Regions from separate parts of the Lysinibacillus sp. GW823-FHT06C08 genome, predicted to be linked through region 1. Evidence: riboswitches for the same ligand, from Rfam matches in the RefSeq annotation. Region 1 holds a riboswitch; the other holds the start of a gene.
What was found. Region 1 has a riboswitch for thiamine pyrophosphate ahead of AC1Q6O_RS17945 (ABC transporter substrate-binding protein). Riboswitches for the same ligand answer to the same signal wherever they lie in the genome.
Positions count from the first base shown of each region.

Region 2: it holds a riboswitch for thiamine pyrophosphate, as region 1 does, so the genes downstream of both, thiW (energy coupling factor transporter S component ThiW) here and AC1Q6O_RS17945 (ABC transporter substrate-binding protein) in region 1, are expected to answer to the same signal.

Region 1 covers NZ_JBXAHN010000008.1:163,738-167,064, reverse strand. The annotation lists gene AC1Q6O_RS17960 (ABC transporter ATP-binding protein) at 1-82, opposite strand, end outside; gene AC1Q6O_RS17955 (ABC transporter permease) at 57-830, opposite strand; gene AC1Q6O_RS17950 (thiamine-binding protein) at 827-1,120, opposite strand; gene AC1Q6O_RS17945 (ABC transporter substrate-binding protein) at 1,122-2,117, opposite strand; TPP riboswitch at 2,273-2,383, opposite strand; gene parC (DNA topoisomerase IV subunit A) at 2,507-3,327, opposite strand, start outside.
Region 2 covers NZ_JBXAHN010000001.1:579,543-582,869, reverse strand. The annotation lists gene AC1Q6O_RS02615 (MFS transporter) at 1-1,156, shown strand, start outside; TPP riboswitch at 1,208-1,315, shown strand; gene thiW (energy coupling factor transporter S component ThiW) at 1,410-1,913, shown strand; gene AC1Q6O_RS02605 (VWA domain-containing protein) at 2,004-3,327, opposite strand, start outside.

The sequences.
Region 1 (3,327 bases):
CACCATTCTTGACATCAAAGGAAATATTATCAAGAACATGTAGACTGTTAAAGGACTTAGCGATGTTTTGAATGCTGAGCATGATAACTTCTCCCCTTTACCATTAATTTTTCAAGCAAACGAATACTACTAAATAACAATAAGCTTAACAAGACAATCGCAAAAATTGCGACAAACACTCGATCTGTACGGAAGGAGGATTGTGCTAAGGTCATGTATACACCAATTCCCTTTTTCGCACCAAGCCACTCCGCAATGACTGCCCCCATTACGCTATAAGTTGTAGCAATTTTTACACCTGAGAAAATAGCTGGGTAGGCATGTGGCCATTCTAGTTTCCAAAACGTTTGGGCCTTCGTTGCACCAATCATTTCAAAGTAATGCTTTAACTCGGGTGCTGTTTGACGAAAACCGTCCATTGTCGCTATGACAATAGGGAAAAAGCACACTAGACAAATAATGATGAGCTTTGGTAATAAGCCAAAGCCAAACCAAATAATAAGCAGCGGTGCTAACACAAGAATAGGTATGTTTTGCGACATAATGAGAATCGGGTAAAATAACGACCGAATGAAAGTAAAACGATGCAAAACAATTGCCACTGTTAGACCACAGCCAACTCCAATAGCAAGTCCTAGTAAAGCTAATTGCACAGTAGCCAGAGCATGTGGCAGGAACGTCTGATACGATTGAATGCCTTCTACTACAATTATGCTCGGTGCTGGAAGGAGCCATGGAGGAACATCAGCGATATGCACAACAAGCTCCCATATGAATAAGAGGAAGGCGATAAAAATTATCGTCCTTCCCTTTTGTAATGCCCGTTTCATGACTGATATTTCTCCGTTAATGTAGCCATTGTAATTCCATTTGGTTGATATAAAATTTTTACTTGTGTAATGACATTAATGGCTCCTAGCTCGACCATCTTAATATTCATTTTTTCAATGATTTGAAGGAGAGTTGTAAGCTCACCCTCCATCGTTGTTTCAAGTGGATGAACCTCATATTTCACACCAGATGCATTAATAACTGCAATGGCCGCATCTACATAAGGAATGACATCCTCATACTTCTCTGTCTTCGGAATAATTTGGACACTGATTAATGAATTTGCCATGTTATTTGGCCTCCTTTTTCGGTAAGAACTCATTCGTAAACGCTTGTTTAGCATCAAATTCGCCCTCTAATACTTTGTTGCTCGACATCCATTTAGCATAGTTTTCCCATACAGAAAGCTTTTGCTCACCCCATTGTTTAGCGTCATCCTGATACTTATCAGCCAACCACTCTTGGCTTTTATGCACTAATTCCTTATCTAAGTCTGGGGCTTCTTCTAGTAAAATATCGGCAGCTTCATTCGGATGCTCGATTGCATATTCATAGCCCTTCGATGCAGCCGCAACAAAAGCTTTGACGATGTCTGGATTGTTTTGAAGCATTTTTTCATTAGTTGCTAAAACAGGTGTATAGTAATCTAACTGATCACTGTAGTCCGTTAAATACAGCATATTAATCTTTTCCCCACGAAGCTCTGCCTCAATTCCTGTCCAAGCATAATAAATCCAAGCAAAGTCGATGTCTTTTTTCATCATTGTGAAGAAATCTAAATCTCCTGCATTGACAATCTCTAATTTATTAATATCAGCGTTTTCTTTTTGCATTAATGATTGTAATACTGCTTGTTCGAGTGGCGCCCCCCAGCCACCATAAGTTTTTCCTTCAAAGTCCTTTGGAGATGTAATACCCTTTGATTCTACAGAAGCAAATCCAGATGTATTATGCTGGATGATGGCTGCTATTGAGACAAGTGGCACATCCTGAACACGAGCCTGTGTAATGCCCTCCTGATAGCTCACGCCAAATTCTGCCTTACCGGAAGCTACGAGCTGATCGGCTCCTGCCTCTCCTGGCATAATAATATCAACATCTAAGCCCTGTTCTTCAAAATAACCAAGCTTTTTCGCAACATACAATCCTGTATGATTCGTATTCGGTGTCCAATCGAGAACCACTGACACCTTTTTCTTTGTATCAGCAGCTTGCTTGTCCTCCTTGTCGCTACAACCTACTAACGTCAATAGTGCCGCTATTAAAATAAATAACCATTTTTTCATGCTAGGTCCTCCCAGTTTGTAATATGAAAGCGTTCAAGAATGAATGTTGTCACCAGAAGAAAGCGTAATATACGGTTGGTAAGATATTGATTGAAAAACAAAAAAACGCCTAGGATTCCTCCCAGACGTATTGCAATCAATCTCCAAAACTTTTGCTTTTTTGAATAGATGTTCCCTACGCTGGTACGAGCCAAATCAGGTTCAAAGGGTCAGTGTCTATCGGACACAATCTCAGCTAGCCATAACTAGCCCCCCTACATTCTTTCGCTATGAACTTTTCGATGATTATTATACCCATAGTTGATCTAAAATGACAAGATGCTATTTTTGGATAGTTGTTCCACTCCAACAAGTAGCCCAGCTCTACAATATAGAGACTGGGCATGATTTTAGCTTGGTTTTTGTTCTTTTTTGGCCGTTAAGACATGGGAAATGGCTCCATCTGTTGCAATATCCACTTTAAATGAACCATTAGAATGACGATCAGCACGTGTCAATGCTTGAACATCAATAAACTCTTGGACGCCTTTTTCAGTTTCAATCACAACCTGCTCATCGTTTGTCGCTTGAATCACAGCGACAATTCGGTGAGGATTTGCTTTTAATTCTGTCAGGACTTTAAGACCACGTTTGGCACGACCTGCTATTTCTACCTCTGCGACATTCATTTTCTTGACAGCCCCTCGTTGTGTCACAATAACGACATATTGTGTTTCATCTGGCTGTAAAACATTGACCCCTACTAAAGCTTCTCCATCTTTTAACGTAATCCCTTTAACGCCGCCTGTTTTCACACCAGTAACTGGTAATTCCTCAATAGGGAATCGAATAGCATACGCCGTATCAGTTGTTAAGAGCAATTCCACATCATCCGTCATAAACGATGCATAAATCATTGCATCGCCCGCTTTAACATTCATTGTTTTAATCGGCTTCGAGTAACGCGTCACTGCATAATCTGCGAGCGGTGAACGTTTAATTTGTCCATCTTTCGTAGCAGTTAAAATATACGTATTTGGTTGTTCAAATGTTTCAAAGCCATAGACTGCAATAATTGATTCATCTTCACTTGTTGGCACAATACTAGAAATATGCTGACCAAGGTCCTTCCAACGAATATCAGGCAATTCGTGAACTGGCTGATAAATATAATTCCCTCTATTTGTAAATAACAATAGATGATGCTGCGTATTTAAGTTTGCTTCATACA
Region 2 (3,327 bases), on a different contig from region 1:
AATGTTTAATATGTTTATCGCAATGGGGAGTATTGGAATTATTATTCCTGTAATGCCGGAATATTTAAGAATATTTGGAGCAGCAGGACAAGTTCTAGGCATGCTTATTGCAACGTTCGCCTTGGCACAATTTGTATTTTCTCCAATTGCTGGGAATCTTTCTGACCTGTATGGGCGGAAAAATTTAATTATTTTCGGTCTTATACTAACAGGACTTGCACAAATCGGTTTTGGCCTTTCTACAGATGTTTGGATGCTCTTTTTGGCACGCTTTTTAGGTGGCCTTGGCTCTGCATTTGTTGCACCTCCTATTATGGCTTTTGTAGCAGACGTGACAACTTATGAAGAACGCGGAAAAGGAATGAGTATGTTAGGAGCTGCAATGTCGTTCGGCTTTATGATTGGCCCTGGAATTGGTGGTTTCCTCGCAAAGGTTAGCTTACATTTTCCATTTTTCATGGCGGGAGCTGCCGCCATTTTAGCGTCTATTTTATCGTACTTTTTATTACCATCTACAAAGCCAAATACTGCGCAAAATAGACAAAAGCAAGATAATCTGGTGAAACAGATGGCTCGCTCTGTACATATGCCTTATTTTGTTATGTTAATTATTATGATGGTATTCTCATTTGGGATTGCTAACTTCCAAACAACCTTATCACTATTTGTGACAGAAAAATTTAATTACTCACCTGGCGATATTGCTACCATTCTAGTGGTTGGTGGAGCATTTGGGGTAATTGTACAGATGTTTATCATAACGCCACTCTTTAAACGCTTTGGTGAAATGAAAGTAGTTTTGGTCAATTTATTTATTGCCTCCATTGCTATTTTCTTAATATTATTTGTTTCAGGTTTTGCACTAATATTAGTTGTAGCAACCATCTTCTCTACGGCAACAACATTAATTCGTCCAGCTGTTAATACACTCATCTCAAAACTTGCTGAAACAGAGCAAGGGTTTGCAGCCGGCTTGAACAATGCCTATATGAGTCTTGGAAATATGATTGGACCCGCTTTAGCTGGTTTCTTATTTGACTGGAATATGAATAGTCCTTATATTTTTGGTGCCATTATCTTATTAGCCTGCTTCTTCCTTGCCCTGATTTGGACATTGAAAAAGGCACCACAGCTTATGCATCCAGATTCACACTAATCATCAAAGCTTATTGACTATTGATTGAAGTATGTTACACTTCTAAAAAATACTTACCACTAGGGGAGTCTTTTAAAGGCTGAGACGTATATGGTTATATACGGACCCTTCGAACCTGATCTAGTTCATGCTAGCGGAGGGAAGTGGCGCTTCTTGCTATTTTCAGTGTATAAGCAAGGCCGCTTCCTGTCGTTTGAAGGAAGCGGCTTTTTTCATTTTCCTAGTGGCTAAAACGAAAAGGAGCGCACCTATCATGTCTATTCGAAAATTAACAATTATGGCTTTATTAGTAGCGATTGCCGTTGCAGGCTCTACGTTCATCTCCATTCCAACTGGGATTGCTCGTGCCTACCCTGTGCAGCACGCTATTAACGTAATAGGAGCCATTATACTTGGACCCGTACCTACAGTTGTAGTTGCCTTTGTTACGGCTATCATTCGTATCCTTACAGGAACAGGCTCACTGTTAGCCATTCCTGGTAGTATTATTGGAGCATTATGCGCAGGTCTTGCCTATAAATATAGCAGTAAAATGTGGCTAGCTGGTATGGGTGAAGTGATCGGCACTGGTCTTCTCGCATCGCTTGTAGCAGTGCCCTATGCAAAGTTACTTATGGGGACATCCGTAGCGGCCTTATTTTTCATGCCTGCCTTTTTAATATCAAGTTCAATTGGAGCAATCTTAGGTATTGTAGTAGCTAGCAGTTTGCGTAAAACCGTGCTAGTAAAATATTTTAATTCCCGCTCTTTTTATTAAATAACGTTGTTGATATAACTTAGAGGATTTGTCTCCATGCATATACAAAAAGCAGTGCGAAATAATTCGCACTGCTTTCATCTAACTAAATTATTGGCGTTTTTTCATACCCTTTAATAATTGTGCCACGTTCGTGTTTTCTGCCTGTACGGGGTGATTCTCTACAATTTGCTCCTTTTTCTTCGGCTTCGTTAGGAAATTCCAGCCAAAGCGTCTTATTGTAATATCAATAAAGAATAAGAGCATACCTGCAAGGAGAAGCCATGTCGCAATGTTTTGACGATCCGCCCCTTGCTTTGTAAAGTCACGGAACACTTCTTGTGGTTCTTTTAAAATAGCACCACCAGTTTGTTCGGTTAATTCTTCTATTAATTTATCATTAGCAGGAAGAAGTTCATACTCAGCACTATAGGGAACACTTAATCCAGCCTGATAAATCGTTTCCTTTTCATCAGCGATACGGAAGAAGATTAATCCCGGGTCAGCTTGTACTACAGCACGCACCTGAGAGGCTGATATAGTTTCAAGCTGTGTGTCTAACTCTTCACCAGCTTCATTAACCGCAACAATATCTAAAAAGGCTGCTTCATTTGTAGGATCTGTAATCATAAAGGACCCATCTGATTCTATTCTTACATCATAGGCAACATCATTATAACTTGGGAGCATTTGTGAAATAAGCGTTTGCCAAAATGTGCCCCAGTTTTGCCATCTTGCCCAGTCGCCCGACCACTTTCCTGTTGAATCAGAAGTGAATGCGAATGTTTTGCCAAGACCGTATTGCCATTGTGCTAACACCGGATCTTCTTTTTCGCTTTCAGCCACGACGGTAGCACCCTGCTTTGCGGTTGTTCCGATATAAGCATTCATTTGTGGAACGCCATTGGCAAATAGCGTATTCCATCCCCCTGCATGATAGAGTATTGGATAAAATGGGTTATCCTCAATGTACGTACGGGAAATCATAGCTGTTTCACGAGATAAAATGGAAGGAATAGTTTGCTCATCGATAACATTGTAGAAACGTCCGCTTCCCATCTCACTCAGAGCTTCCAATAAGTTAGCATCCGCATCTTGACCAATAGCCACTGTTGATAAAGTTATTCCAGTATCTTTTCCTTGTTCAATTAAATCTTCATAATTTCCTGGCTGTGATTGTCCATCCGTTAAAAGAATAATATGCTTACGTTGCAGTTTTATATCTGCTAGGTTTTCATATGCTTTTGCAAGTGAACCATAGATTTCTGTCCCGCCTCCTGGTGTAACAGATAAAATGGTATCCACTGCCTCTTCTTTATTGTTCAGAGGACCAGTCTCTATAATTTCCCATGGTCGATCATCAAATGCTATAAATCCTAATGTATCTTCATCACGTAGCATTTCAACTGAACGTGCTGCTGCTTCCTTTGCAAGC